DNA from 2 places in the Geodermatophilus sp. SYSU D00698 genome. Region 1 is predicted to be linked to the other one. Evidence: riboswitches for the same ligand, from Rfam matches in the RefSeq annotation. Region 1 holds a riboswitch; the other holds the start of a gene.

Region 1 (7,373 bases):
GTCGCGCTGACCGGCTGGGCGGTCGAGGCGCGGGTCTACGCCGAGGACCCCGCCCGCGGCTTCCTGCCCACCGGCGGGCGGGTGCTGGCACTGGCCGAGCCCGCCGGCAGTCGCGTGGACTCCGGTGTCGCCGCCGGCACCGTCGTCGGCTCGGACTACGACCCGATGCTGGCCAAGGTGGTCGCCGCCGGCCCCGACCGCGCCACGGCACTGGCCGCGCTGGACCGGGCGCTCGCGGAGACCGCGGTGCTCGGCGTGACCACCAACGTCGGGTTCGTGCGGTCGCTGCTCGCCGAGCCCGCGGTCCGCGCCGGGGACCTGGACACCGCGCTGCTCGACCGGTTCGCCGCCGCCTGGGAGCCGCCCGCCGTCCCCGACGACGCCGTCCTCGCCGCCGCCGCGCACGTGTGGCTGGCCGCCTGGGCCGCCGCCGACCCGGCCGACCCGTGGAGCGCGCCCACCGGCTTCCGCGCCGGCGCGCCGTCCGCGCCGTTCGTCGTCCGGCTGGAGGCCGGCGGCCGGCAGCGGACGGTGACGCTGACCGGCACGCCCGCCGCCGCGCGCGCCGGCCTCGACGGCGCCGACGCCGGGCCGCTGAGCTGCGCGCCCGAGGACGGCGGCCTGGCGCTGGTGCGCGACGGCGTGCGGTCGCACTGCCGGGTGGCCGAGGACGGCGACGCGCTGTTCGTGCACGCCGGCGGCGCCGACTGGCCGCTGCGCCGGGCCCGGCGGCCGGTGCTGCGGCCGGACGCAGCCGCGCACGCCCCCGAGCTGACCAGCCCGATGCCCGGCACGGTGATCGCCACCCCGGCGTCCCACGGTCAGCCGGTCGGCGCGGGCGACCCGGTGGTCGTCGTCGAGGCGATGAAGATGGAGCACACGCTGCGCGCCCCGGCCGACGGCGTCGTCGACCTGCTCGTCGCCCCCGGCGACCGCGTCGCCCTCGACCAGGTGCTGGCCCGGCTCACCCCGGCCTGAGTTCCGCGGCCAGGGGTGCGCCGGGTCGGGAGGTCCCGACTGCGTGCCGCCCGGGACCGCGACGGGCCGCGCCGGGGACCAGCCCGGCACGGGTCGCTCGATCGGCCCTACGCGGGCACCGGCCGCGACGCCAGGATGGAGGTCCGGAGATCGTCCAGGGCACGGTGCCGGGCGCCGGCCAGCGACGGTTCCGCCGTGGCCCGGGCGACCTGGAGCGGCACGCCCCGCGGCTGGTGCGCCAGCGCCTCCGACACGGCCCTCACGACGGCGGGACGCGGGCCCCACGTACCACCGAGGACGATGAGCCGGGGGTCGGTGAGCGCGACGACGGCCCCGAGTACGCCGCAGATCGCCTCCGCCAGGGCGGCGAGCACGCGGCCCGGCCGGTCACCGGGAGCGTCGACCACGCCCAGCAGGGCGTCGACGTCGACGGCGGTGGAGTCCGGCCGGCGCAGCTGCAGCTCGGCGAAGACCTCGGTGAAGGCGACGGCGCGGCCGTCGGGGCTGCGAGTGAGCACGTGGGCGATCTCGCCGGCGAGGCCGCCGTGCCCGCGGCGGACCTCGCCGTCGGCGACGACGGCGCAGCCGAGCCCCTCACCCAGGTACAGGTACGCGAAGTCCTCGAGCTCCCCAGGGGCCGCGGCCGCGCGCTCGGCGCGGGCGGCCCAGTTGACGTCGTTGTCCACGGTCACCGGCCCGGCGACCAGCGGGGCGAGGACCTCGACCGGGGAGAGCTCACCGACCAGGAACGGCGCGTCCGGCAGGTGCACCAGCCGGCCCGAGCCCCGGTCGACCGGGTCGGCGGCGCTGACCACGGCCGACCGGGCCGGGCCCGGGCCGCCGTCCACGGCGCGGCGGGCCGCCGCCCGCAGCGCCCGAGCCACCTGGTCCGGCTGCGCGGGGCGGCCGACCGCCTCGGCCTCCCGGGCGACGACCCGGCCGTGGACGTCGACGGCCTCGGCGACGACGCCCTCCGGGGCGATGCCGAGGACCAGGGCGACCCCGAGGTCGCCGGCGAGCGCGTAGTAGGTGCCGATCCGGCCGCGGCCGGTGGTGCGCTCACCGGTGTCGCGCAGCAGCCCCGCCTCGGTCAGCCGGCGCACGCTCTCGCCGACGGTGGGCTTGGAGATGCCGGTGCGGGCGGCGATCTCGGCGCGGGTCAGCCGGCCCCGGTCGATCAGCGCGCGGAGGACGTGCTCGTCGGTCAGCGAGCGGAGCAGCTCCAGCGACGGCTTGGCCGGGGTCATGCGGACGAGTCTAGTAAGGACTGTTGCCTGGAACGCGCGGCTGCTCTAGGGTCCCACTCAAGTAAGGAGTCCTTCCTGAACGGAGTGAGCACCGTGACCCTCACCGCCTCCCCCACCCCGCACGCGCGGCACCTGCCGCCGCTGCCGCACTGGGAGACCCCCCCGGAGGACCTGAAGGCCGCGATCCGGGAGATCAAGCCGGCGCTGCGGGCGCGCATCGCCGCCTCCGGTCGCACGGTGGAGGAGGTCTTCGCCGTCGTCGAGGCCCGCATCGCCGCCGCGGTCGCCGAGATCGAGGCGGCGAAGGCGCGCGGTGAGCAGATCTGGCCGGTTCTCGACTACGCCGACATCGAGGCGGGCACGGTCTCCGCCGACCAGCTCGCGACGCTCCGCCGCCGCGGCTGCCTGGTCGTCCGCGGGCACTTCCCCCGCGAGCAGGCGCTGGCCTGGGACGCCGGCATCGTCGACTACGTCGAGAGCAACCGCTTCTTCGAGGACTACCGCGGCCCGGGCGACGACTTCTTCGGCAGCGTCGGCTCCAAGCCCGAGATCTACCCCGTCTACTGGTCCCCGCCCCAGATGGAGGCCCGGCAGAGCGACCGCATGGCCCGGGTGCAGGGCTTCCTCAACGCGCTGTGGACGTCCGAGTCCGACGGCGTCCGGTGGTTCGACCCGGACCGCGACTCGCTCTACCCCGACCGCATCCGCCGCCGCCCGCCGGGCGCGGACTCCGGCGGCCTGGGCACCCACCTCGACCCCGGCACGCTCGACCTGTGGATGACCGAGGCCTACCAGAAGGCCTTCCGGCACCTGTTCGACGGCACCGTCGAGGCCTACGACCCGTACGACGCCGCCTACCGCACCGCCGGCCCGCAGTACCCCGGCTCCACCATGTGCTCGGCGTTCCGCACCTTCCAGGGGTGGACCGCGCTGTCGGACATGGACCACGACCAGGGCGTGCTGCACACCGTGCCGATCCCCGAGGCGATGGCCTACCTGATGCTGCGCCCGCTGCTGCCCGACGTCCCCGACGACGACATGTGCGGCGTCACCACCAACCAGGTCTTCCCGGCCAGCGAGAAGTGGCACTCCCTGCTGCTGCGCGCCGCCAGCGGCATCCCCGACGTCCGCGCCGGCGATTCCGTCTGGTGGCACTGCGACATGATCCACTCGGTCGCCCCGGTCACCGACCAGCAGGGCTGGGGCAACGTCATGTACGTCCCCGCCGCCCCCTGGTGCCCGCGCAACGAGGCCTACGCCGCCTCCGTGCGCGACGCGTTCCTCACCGGCTCCAGCCCCACCGACTTCCCCGCCGAGCACTACGAGCGCACCTGGCCGGACCGGTTCACCCCCGACCAGCTCAACGACATCGGCCGGCGCGGGCTCGGCCTCGCCTGACCCACCCCCGCCCGAGCCGCGGCGCGGCAGGATGCCCGGCATGGTGCTGGGGCTGCGACGACCGGTCGTGCAGGCGCCGATGGCCGGCGGGCCGTCGACGGTGGAACTGGCCGCGGCGGTGTCCGGGGCCGGTGGCCTGGGCTTCCTCGCCGCCGGCTACCGGACGCCGGACGCGGTGCGCGAGGAGGTCCGCGCCGTCCGGGCGCGGACCCGGGAGCGGTTCGGCGTCAACGTCTTCGTCCCCGGGCCGCCCGCCGACGAGGGCGCCCTGCGCCGCTACGCCGAGCGGCTGCGGCCCGAGGCGCGGCGGTGGGGCGTGGACCTCGGCGAGCCCCGCGCCGACGACGACGCGTGGGAGGCCAAGGTCGCCGTCCTCGCCGAGGAGCGGGTGCCGGTGGTGTCGTTCACCTTCGGCCTGCCGCGGCCGGACATGGTCGCCGCGCTGCACGACGCCGGCGCCACCGTGCTGGTCACCGTCACCTCGCCGGAGGACGCCCTCGCCGCCCGCGACGCCGGCGCGGACGCGCTGGTGGTGCAGGGGGTCGAGGCCGGCGGCCACCGCGGCGGCCTCCGCGACGAGGACGGGGCGGGCGAGTACGGGCTGCTGCCGCTGCTGCGGCTGGTCGCCCGGGCGGTGGACCTGCCGATGGTCGCCGCCGGCGGGATCGTCGACGGCCCCTCGGTCGCGGCGGTGCTCGTCGCGGGCGCGGAGGCCGCGCAGCTGGGCACGGCGTTCCTGCTGTGCCCCGAGGCCGGGACCGGCGCGGCGCACCGGGCGGCGCTCGGCGCCGGCCGGCCGACGGCGCTCACCCGCGCGTTCAGCGGCCGGCGCGCCCGCGGGCTGGTCAACCGCTTCCTCGCCGAGCACACCGCCGCGGCTCCGGCCGCCTACCCGCACGTCCACCACCTGACGACGCCGTTGCGCGCGGCGGCCCGGCAGGCCGGCGACCCGGAGGCCATCAGCATGTGGGCCGGGCAGGCGTACGCGCTGGCCGAGGCGCTGCCCGCCGGGGAGCTGGTCGCCCGCCTCGCCGACGACGCCGCGGCCGCCCTCGCGCACCCCCGGCCCGGCGCCTCCTGACCGGGCGCTAGGGTTCCGCGCAGGCTCACGAGAGGCAGCGACAAGTACCTGGCTGGCTGCCCGGCAACCTCTCCTCCGTCCGAGGTGCTCCCAGGGGAAGAGCCGGCCGCGCGGCGCCCGCCGCGCGGCAAGACGGAGCCCTCCGTGCGTCGCGGGGTCTCCGCGAGCGAGAGGAGACGGCGCCGTGCCCGACCAGCAGAGCTGGAGCTTCGAAACCCGGCAGATCCACGCCGGGACCAGCCCCGACCCCACCACCGGGGCCCGCGCCCTGCCGATCTACGCCACGACCAGCTACCAGTTCCGCGACGCCCAGCACGCCGCCGACCTGTTCGCGCTGGCCGAGATGGGCAACATCTACACGCGGATCATGAACCCGACGCAGGACGCGCTCGAGCAGCGCGTGGCCTCCCTCGAGGGCGGCGTCGCCGCGCTCGCGGTGGCCAGCGGCCAGGCCGCCGAGACCCTGGCGATCCTCAACGTCGCCGAGGCCGGCAGCCACGTCGTCGCCTCGGCGTCGCTGTACGGCGGCACCTACAACCTGCTGCACCACTCGCTGCCCAAGCTCGGCGTCGAGGTGTCCTTCGTCGAGGACCCCGACGACCCGGAGAACTGGCAGTCGCTGGTCCGCGAGAACACCAAGGCGTTCTACGGGGAGTCGATCGGCAACCCGAAGGGCGACGTCCTCGATATCTCCGCGGTGTCGGAGGTGGCGCACCGCAACGGCGTGCCGCTGATCGTCGACAACACCATCGCCACGCCGTTCCTCGTGCGCCCGCTCGAGCACGGCGCCGACGTCGTCGTCCACTCGGCCACCAAGTACCTCGGCGGCCACGGCACCGCCATCGCCGGGGTCATCGTCGACGGCGGCAACTTCGACTGGACCCGCGGCCGGTTCCCCGGCTTCACCACGCCGGACCCGACCTACCACGGCGTCGTCTACGCCGACCTCGGCGCGCCCGCCTACGCGCTCAAGGCCCGGGTGCAGCTGCTGCGCGACCTCGGCCCGGCGATCAGCCCGTTCAACGCGTGGCTGGTCGTGCAGGGCATCGAGACCCTGTCGCTGCGCATGGAACGGCACGTGGCCAACGCCCAGCGGGTGGCCGAGTTCCTCGAGGCGCACGACGAGGTGGAGTCGGTGCACTACGCCGGCCTGCCGTCCTCGCCGTGGCACGCCGCCCAGCAGCGCTACGCCCCGCGCGGCGCCGGCGCGGTGCTGGCGTTCGAGATCCGCGGCGGTGTCGAGGCCGGCAAGCGCTTCGTCGAGGCGCTGGAGCTGCACAGCCACGTGGCCAACATCGGCGACGTCCGCAGCCTGGTCATCCACCCGGCGTCGACGACCCACTCGCAGCTGACGCCGGAGGAGCAGCGGACCACCGGCGTCACGCCCGGCCTGGTGCGCCTGGCCGCCGGGCTGGAGGGGATCGAGGACATCCTCGCGGACCTCGAGGCCGGGTTCCGCGCCGCGAAGGGCGCCTGACGTGGGCGGGGTGCGGGACCTCCCGGGGTCCCGCACCCCGCCGCGCCCCGGCGGGTGGCGCGACGGCGACCCCGCCGGGGACCGGCTGTTCCTCGACCTGGACGGACCGGTCCGGCTCGAACGCGGCGGGGTGCTGCCCGGCGTCCGGGTGGCCTACGAGACCTGGGGCACGCTCGCCCCCGACGGCGGGAACGCGGTGCTGGTCGAGCACGCGCTCACCGGCGACAGCCACGTCACCGGCCCGGCCGGGCCCGGCCACCCGACGCCGGGCTGGTGGGCGTCGCTGGTCGGGCCGGGCGCGGCGCTGGACACCGACCGGTTCTTCGTCGTCTGCGCCAACGTGCTCGGCGGGTGCCAGGGGACGACCGGCCCGTCCTCGACCGCGCCCGACGGCCGGCCGTGGGGGTCCCGGTTCCCCGAGGTGACCGTCGGCGACCAGGTGCTGGTCGAGGCGGCGCTGGCCGACACGCTCGGCATCGACCGGTGGGCCGCCGTCGTCGGCGGGTCGATGGGCGGGATGCGGGCGCTGGAGTGGGCGGTCGCGCTGCCCGACCGGGTGGCCGGGCTGTTCTTCCTCGCCTCGGGCGCGGCGGCCACCGCCGACCAGATCGGCACCCAGACCACCCAGCAGGCCGCGATCCGCGCCGACCCGGTCGCCGGGCTCGGCGTCGCCCGGCGGATCGCGCACCTGACCTACCGCAGCGCGTTCGAGCTGGAGGAGCGCTTCGGCGCGGCCGTGCAGGCCGACGGCCGGTTCGCCGTCGCCTCCTACCTGGACCACCACGCCGACAAGCTCACCCGCCGCTTCGACGCCGGCAGCTACCTGGTGCTCACCGAGGCGATGAACACCTGGGACGTCGGCCGCGGCCGGGGCGGGGTGGAGGTGGCGCTGGCCCGGGTGACCGCGCGGGCGGTGGTGGCCGGCGTCGACTCCGACCGGCTCTACCCGCTGGAGCTGCAGCGGCGGGTGGCCGACGCGCTCGGGGTGCCGCTGCGGGTGGTGTCCTCGCCGTACGGGCACGACGGCTTCCTCATCGAGGCGGCCGCCGTCGGCGCGCTCCTCCGCGAGCTGCTCGACGCCTGACGGGGCCGGGGTCCCGGAGCCAGGGCCCCGGGCCCGGTCCGCCGGGATCCCGGGCTCCCGACAGACTGGGCCCGTGGACGACGACCTCGACGCCCTGCGGCCGGCCTG
Region 2 (7,373 bases), on a different contig from region 1:
TCGCCGGCCGGGGCTACGTCGTCCTCGCGTACTCCGCGCGCGGCTTCGGCGAGAGCACCGGCCAGATCGGCCTGGACGACCCGCGCTACGAGGTCGCCGACCTGTCCACCCTGCTCGACCTGCTCGCCGACCGCGACGACGTCCTCCTCGACGGCGACGCCGACCCGCGGGTCGGCGTCGCCGGCGCCTCCTACGGCGGGGCGCTGTCGCTGCTCGCCGCCGCCCACGACGACCGGGTCGACGCCATCGCGCCGCAGATCACCTGGCACTCGCTGACCGCCGCGCTCTTCCCCTCCCAGACCGGCGCCGCCGACGCACGGACCCCCGCCGCGACGCCGCAGACCGCCGACGCCGGCGTCTACAAGCGGCTGTGGGCGGGGCTGTTCTTCGGCGTGGGCGCCGCGCCCACCGGCGGGCTGCTGGACGCGCTCGGCGGCGGGGGAGCGGCCGAGGCCGAGGACGGCGAGGACGGCGGGGACCCCGGCGACTCCGGTGACGCGGCCCCCGTCTCCGGCGGCGCCGCCCCCGCCCTGCCGTTCGACCCGGCGTCGGTGGACCCCGCGGTGGTGGAGCAGGCGCTGACCTGCGGCCGGTTCCGCGCCGACATCTGCGCCGCCTACCAGTCCGCCGCGGCCTCGGGCGCGCTCACGCCCGAGGTGGCCGCGGTGCTCGACCGCAGCAGCCCGGCCGCGGTGCTCGACCGCATCACCGCGCCGACGCTGCTGGTCCAGGGCACCGAGGACTCCCTGTTCGGCCTGGGCCAGGCCGACGCCAACGCCCGCGGCATCGCCGCGAACGGCACCCCGGTCAAGGTCGTCTGGTACGCCGGCGGCCACGACTCCCGGTCGTCGGAGCGGGAGACCGCCGAGCTGCGCGACCAGGTCGCCGGCTGGTTCGACTGGCACCTGCGCGACGAGGACGACCCCGCCCGCGGCGAGGACCCCGGCACCGGCTTCCGGTTCCCGGCGCCCACCGGCCTCGGCAGCGGCCTGGGCAGCGTGCAGGGCGGCAACCAGAGCGTGCTCGCGGGCGCCTACCCGGGCCTCGACGGCGGGGAGCCGGCGCAGCGGGAGAGCGTCGCGCTCGACGGCGGCACCCAGCCGGTGGTCACGCCCGCCGGCGGCACCCCGGCCGCGATCACCACCGTCCCGGGCCTGGGCGCGCTGGCCTCGGCGCTCGGCGGGCAGGCCGTGGAGATCCCCGGCCAGTTCGCCGCGTTCTCCAGCGGCCCGCTCGACGAGGCGGTCGAGGTGGTCGGCGCGCCGACCGTCGAGCTCGCCGTCGCCTCGCCCACCGGCAGCGCCACGCTGTTCGCGAAGCTCTACGACGTCGGCCCCGACGGCGCCCAGACCCTGCCCGGCGGGCTGGTGGCCCCGCTGTCGCTCACCGGCCTGTCGGCGGACCCGACCGCGCCCACCGAGGTCGCCGTGACGCTGCCGGGCATCGTGCACCGCTTCGAGGCCGGGCACACGATGCGCGTCGTCGTCTCCTCGACCGACCAGGCCTTCGCGCTGCCGGCCGAGGCCACCGTCTACTCCGTCGCGCTCGCCGGGGCCGGCAACGGCGGCACCGCGCTGGCCGTGCCCACCGTCGAGGGGCAGCCGCAGGCCGACGGCGGCACCTCCCGCTGGTGGTGGCTGCTCGGCGCCGTCGTCGCCCTGGGCCTGCTCGGCTGGCTCGCCGCGGTGCTGTGGGGCCGCCGCCGGCGGCGGGTCACCTCGGAGGTGGAGCCCGACGGCGAGGACGTGCCGCTGCGCTTCGAGGGCATCACCAAGGCCTACAAGGACGGCTTCGTCGCCGTCCGCGACCTGTCCTTCGAGGTCCGCCGCGGCCAGGTGCTCGGCCTGCTCGGCCCCAACGGGGCGGGCAAGACGACGTCGCTGCGCATGCTCATGGGGCTGATCCGGCCGAACTCCGGGCGGATCACCGTGTTCGGTCACGAGGTCCGCCCCGGCGCGCCGGTGCTGTCCCGGCTGGGCTCGTTCGTCGAGGGCACCGGCCTGCAGCCGCACCTGTCCGGCCGCGACAACCTGCGCCTGTACTGGGCCGCCACCGGCCGCCCGGCCGAGGACGCGCACGTGGAGGAGGCCATCGCCGTCGCCGGCCTCGGCGCCGCCATCGACCGGCCGGTGCGCCGCTACAGCCAGGGCATGCGCCAGCGGGTGGCGATCGCGCAGGCGATGCTCGGCCTGCCCGACCTGCTGGTCCTCGACGAGCCGACCAACGGGCTGGACCCGCCGCAGATCCACGCCATGCGCGAGGTGCTGCGCGACTACGCCGCCACCGGCCGCACGGTCATCGTCTCCAGCCACCTGCTCAGCGAGATCGAGCAGACCTGCACCCACGTGGTGGTCATGGCGAAGGGGCAGAAGATCGCGCAGGGGACGGTCGAGGAGATCGTCGGCACCGGCGGCGCGGTGCTGGTCGGCCTCGCCGACGAGGCCGACGCCGACCGCGCGGCCGCCGTCCTGTCGGGGCTGCCCGGGGTCGCGGTCGAGCGCACCGACGAGGGCCTGGTCGCCGACCTCGGCCCGGGGACGTCGCGGGCGGCGGCGCTGCAGGCGCTGGTGGCCGCGGACGTCGCCGTCGACCAGTTCACGCCGCGCCGCCGCCTGGAGGACGCGTTCCTGGCACTCGTGGGGGAGTCGTGACCGCGACCGAGCACGTCCAGCCCACCGGCGCCGTCGCGGGCTACCGGCCCGAGCGGACGCTGCGGCTGTCGGTCGAGCTGCGCCGGCAGTTCAAGCGGCGCCGCACGATCGGCGTCTTCGCGGCGATGGTCGCGCTGCCGCTGGTGCTCATCGCCGCGCTCCAGCTGGGCGCCAGCGAGGAGGCGCAGACCAACAGCCGGATCAACCTCGTCGACGTCGCCACCGCCAGCGGGCTGAACTTCACGCTGTTCGTGCTGTTCGCCACGACGACGTTCTTCCTCGTCGTGGTCTACGCGCTGTTCTTCGGCGACACGGTGGCCAGCGAGGCGCAGTGGGGCTCGCTGCGCTACACCCTGGCCACGCCGGTGCCCCGGATGCGGCTGCTCCGGCAGAAGTGGCTCGCGGCGCTGGTCCAGTCGGTGGGCGCGCTGCTCACCCTCGTCGCCGTCGCGGTGGTCGCCGGTGGCCTGGCGTTCGGGTTCGGCGAGATCCGGACGCCGATCGGGGTGACCCTGTCCCAGGGGGAGGGGTTCCTCCGGCTGGCCGGGATGCTCGGCTACCTCGCCGTGCACCTGCTCGTCGTTGGGACGCTGGCGTTCTGGCTGTCCACGGTCACCGACGCGCCGCTGGCCGCCGTCGGCGGGGCGGTGTTCACGACGGTCGTGTTCGCCATCCTCGACCAGGTCGAGCAGCTCGGGTCGATCCGCGACTGGTTCCCCACCGCGGAGGAGTTCGCCTGGACCGACCTGCTGCAGACGCCGGTCGACTCCTCCGACCTGTTCCGCGGCGTCGTCCAGTCGCTGGTCTACGCGGCGGTCTTCACCGCGCTCGGCTTCCGCCACTTCGCCCGGCGCGACGTCACCAGCTGAACGACGTCACCAGCTGAACGAGGTGTCCCGCCCCCGCAGCGGCTCCGGGCAGCAGGGGAACGGCACCCGGGCGCGGTGCGGTCCGGTGGGACCGCGGTGTCACAGGCTCGCTCGGACCGCCTGGGCCCAGCCGACGCCCATCGGCCCGTCGGTCACCGACACGTTCGGGACGGCGCCCAGCAGCCCGGCCATGCCCTCGACCTCCGCGCCGTTGGCGGTGATCCACAGCCGGCCGACGGCGGGCGCCATCTCCAGGTCGCTGGCGCTGTCGCCGATCGCGACGGCGTCCGCCGGGTCGACGCCGCGCCGCTCGAGGTCCCAGGCGATCGCCGCGCCCTTGGAGATGCCGCGCGGCATGAGGTGGTAGACCCGGGCCAGCTGCCCCTCCGGCGCCAGCCGCAGCCGGGCCGAGGCGGGGATCGCGCCGTTGTCCTTGAGCGTCAGCCAGCCCGACCCGCGCTCGGCCAGCCACGCGTCGACGGCGAGCGGGTCCACGAACCCGCGCAGCAGCGCGTCGCCGGCGTGCGTGGTGTGCCAGGGCGCGTGCCACTCGAGCCGGCCGGGGTGGGCGGCGCACAGCGCGTCGACGACGCCGAGCTCGGCCATCACGTCCATCGGCGTGCGGCCGGCGTACTCCTCGGGCAGCTCGCCGGTCAGCCCGTGCCGCTCCCGGCCGCCCTTCCACGTCACCAGCGAGCCCAGCTCGGCGATCGCGCCGTCGGCGGCGAAGATCCGCCCCGCCTCGGTGACCTGGTCGGCGGTGCGCCCGCTGACGATCACCAGCGCGACCCCGGCGGTGTGCAGCTCCAGCAGGGCCGCGGCCGGCTCGGCGGTGGGGGAGCCGTCGGCGGCGTGCCAGAAGGACCCCCGCGGTCCGACCATCGTGCCGTCGAGGTCGGTGTAGACGATGCGCGCAGCCACGGCGCCCAGCATGGCCGGGGCCGGGGGCGGTCCCGGCAGCCGGGTAGAGTCGGGCCCGTTCCACTCATCCAGAGGGGCAGAGGGACACGGCCCGGTGAAGCCCCGGCAACCGCGCTCGCGCGAGCGGCGAGAGGTGCCAATTCCGTCCCGCGCGGCTCGACGGCCCGACGCGGGGAAGATGAGGAGGTAGTCGTCGCATGACCCTGACCGCACCCGGTTCCCTGCAGGCCGACAGCTCGGCCGGCGGCCCCGTGCCGCCCAGCCCCGCCCGTGGCCTCGTCTGTCGCAACTGCGGCGCCACCTTCGGCCTCGTCGCCGAGCACGCCTGCGCCCAGTGCTTCGGCCCGCTGGAGGTCGACTACGACCCCGAGCTCATGGCCGCCGTCACCCGCGAGCAGATCGAGGCGGGCCCGCAGAACATCTGGCGCTACGCCGCGCTGCTGCCGGTGGGCCAGGACCCGGCCGACCGCGTCTCCCTCGACCCGGGCATGACCCCGCTGGTCCGCGCCGACCGGCTCGCCGCCGAGCTCGGCATCACCGGCGGGCTGTGGGTCAAGGACGACTCGGCCAACCCCACGCACTCGTTCAAGGACCGCGTGGTCAGCCTCGCCGCCACCGCCGCGAAGGGGCTGGGCTACCGCAAGATCGCCGCGGCCTCCACCGGCAACCTGGCCAACTCGGTGGCCGCGCACGCCGCCCGCGCGGGCCTGCCGTCGTTCGTCTTCATCCCGTCCGACCTCGAGCCCGGCAAGGTCGTGCAGTCGGCGGTCTACGGCCAGACGCTGGTCGCCGTCGACGGGTCCTACGACGACGTCAACCGGCTGACCAGCGAGCTCGCCGAGACCGACGAGTTCGAGGACACCGCCTTCGTCAACCAGAACGTGCGGCCCTACTACGCCGAGGGCTCCAAGACGATGGGCTACGAGATCGCCGAGCAGCTCGGCTGGCGCATCCCGGCCCAGGTCGTCATCCCGATGGCGTCGGGCTCGCTGCTCACCAAGGTGGACAAGGCCTGGCGGGAGCTGGTGAAGGCCGGGATCGTCGCGGATACCGAGTGGCGGGTCTTCGGCGCCCAGTCGGCCGGCTGCGACCCGATCGCCACCGCCTTCGACAACGGCTGGGACGTCGTCAAGCCGGTCAAGCCCACCGGGATCGCGAAGTCGCTGAACATCGGCAACCCCGCCGACGGCCCGTACGCGCTCGACGCCATCCGCCGCACCGGCGGCGCCGTCGGCCGGGTCGGCGACGAGCAGATCGTCCAGGGCATCCGCGACCTCGCCCGCACCACCGGCGTCTTCGCCGAGACCGCCGGCGGCGTGACCGTCGCGGTGCTGCGGCAGCTGGTCGAGGACGGGCGGCTGGACCCGAGCCGGGAGACCGTCGTCCTCAACACCGGCGAGGGCCTCAAGACCCTCGACCCGCTGCTGCCGGTGGTCGGCCCGACCCACCGGGTGGAGCCGTCGCTGCGGTCGGTCCGGTCCGCGGGGCTCATCGGCTGAGCCCCCGCGGGAGGCGTAGGCTCACGGGCGACGTCGATCCGGCGGGTGACGTCCCCCCGGATCGTCCCCGAGTCGTGTGTCCAGGATCTCCCCACAGCGGCGTGCCTGTTGTACCGTCTCGCGCGGTCGTCAGTTCCACGCACGTGTCCGACGGGCGGAAGAGCTGTACCCCGGTCCCCGGATCACGGGGACCGTCCGCACGCACCAACGTGGGAGCACACGTGGCACAGGGCACCGTGAAGTGGTTCAACGCCGAGAAGGGCTTCGGCTTCATCGCCGTCGACGGCGGCCAGGACGTCTTCGTCCACTACTCGGCCATCCAGATGGACGGGTACAAGAGCCTCGACGAGGGCCAGCGGGTGACCTTCGAGGTCGTCCAGGGCGAGAAGGGTCCGCAGGCCGACTCGGTCCGCGTCGCCTGAGCACCTCCCCACCTCCGTGCTGCGGCCCGGTCCCCTCCGCGGGAGCCGGGCCGCAGCCGTTCCCGGACCACCGCCCCCGCCGCCGGCCCGACCGGGAACAGGCGGCACCCACCCCCCGTTCTTGCACTCGGCAGGGGCGAGTGCCAGACTTCCGGTTGGCACTCGACAGTGCCGAGTGCCAATCAGGTCGGAACGGTGAGGCACAGGAGCGCGGGCCACATGGGAGCCCGCCGCACCGGTGTCGTCCGTCGCGGGCGCCGGTCCCGGCCGTGCAGCGATCCATGCATGGAGGACATCACCACATGGCCAAGATGATCGCCTTCGAGGAAGAGGCGCGCCGCGGTCTCGAGCGGGGCATGAACACCCTCGCCGACGCCGTCAAGGTGACGCTCGGCCCCAAGGGCCGCAACGTCGTCCTCGAGAAGAAGTGGGGCGCTCCCACCATCACCAACGACGGTGTGAGCATCGCCAAGGAGATCGAGCTCGAGGACCCCTGGGAGAAGATCGGCGCCGAGCTGGTCAAGGAGGTCGCGAAGAAGACCGACGACGTCGCGGGTGACGGCACCACCACCGCCACCGTGCTGGCCCAGGCGCTCGTCCGCGAGGGTCTGCGCAACGTCGCCGCCGGCGCCAACCCGATGGCCCTGAAGAAGGGCATCGAGAAGGCCGTCGCCTCGGTCACCGAGTACCTCCTCTCGACCGCCAAGGACGTCGAGACCAAGGAGCAGATCGCCGCCACCGCGTCGATCTCCGCCGCCGACGCCGCCATCGGTGAGCTCATCGCCGAGGCGATGGACAAGGTCGGCAAGGAAGGCGTCATCACCGTCGAGGAGAGCAACACCTTCGGCCTCGAGCTCGAGCTCACCGAGGGCATGCGCTTCGACAAGGGCTACATCTCGCCCTACTTCGTCACCGACGCCGAGCGTATGGAGGCCGTCCTCGACGACCCGTACGTGCTCGTCGTCAACTCGAAGATCAGCTCGGTCAAGGACCTGCTCCCGCTGCTGGAGA

What was found. Region 1 has a riboswitch for S-adenosylmethionine ahead of ACI8AB_RS10295 (bifunctional o-acetylhomoserine/o-acetylserine sulfhydrylase). Riboswitches for the same ligand answer to the same signal wherever they lie in the genome.
Region 2: linked by a shared signal. The riboswitch ahead of thrC (threonine synthase) and the one ahead of ACI8AB_RS10295 (bifunctional o-acetylhomoserine/o-acetylserine sulfhydrylase) in region 1 are both predicted to bind S-adenosylmethionine.

What each region holds. Positions count from the first base shown of each region.
Region 1 is NZ_JBJGZD010000009.1:7,094-14,466, reverse strand. It holds gene ACI8AB_RS10315 (acetyl/propionyl/methylcrotonyl-CoA carboxylase subunit alpha) at 1-978, shown strand, start outside; gene ACI8AB_RS10310 (ROK family transcriptional regulator) at 1,086-2,225, opposite strand; gene ACI8AB_RS10305 (DUF1479 domain-containing protein) at 2,310-3,623, shown strand; gene ACI8AB_RS10300 (NAD(P)H-dependent flavin oxidoreductase) at 3,664-4,704, shown strand; SAM riboswitch class IV at 4,728-4,844, shown strand; gene ACI8AB_RS10295 (bifunctional o-acetylhomoserine/o-acetylserine sulfhydrylase) at 4,889-6,181, shown strand; gene metX (homoserine O-acetyltransferase MetX) at 6,192-7,265, shown strand; gene ACI8AB_RS10285 (threonine aldolase family protein) at 7,339-7,373, shown strand, end outside.
Region 2 is NZ_JBJGZD010000002.1:198,682-206,054, reverse strand. It holds gene ACI8AB_RS02730 (alpha/beta fold hydrolase) at 1-2,651, shown strand, start outside; gene ACI8AB_RS02725 (ABC transporter permease) at 2,648-3,520, shown strand; gene ACI8AB_RS02720 (HAD family hydrolase) at 3,620-4,441, opposite strand; SAM riboswitch class I at 4,503-4,626, shown strand; gene thrC (threonine synthase) at 4,639-5,940, shown strand; gene ACI8AB_RS02710 (cold-shock protein) at 6,162-6,362, shown strand; gene groL (chaperonin GroEL) at 6,665-7,373, shown strand, end outside.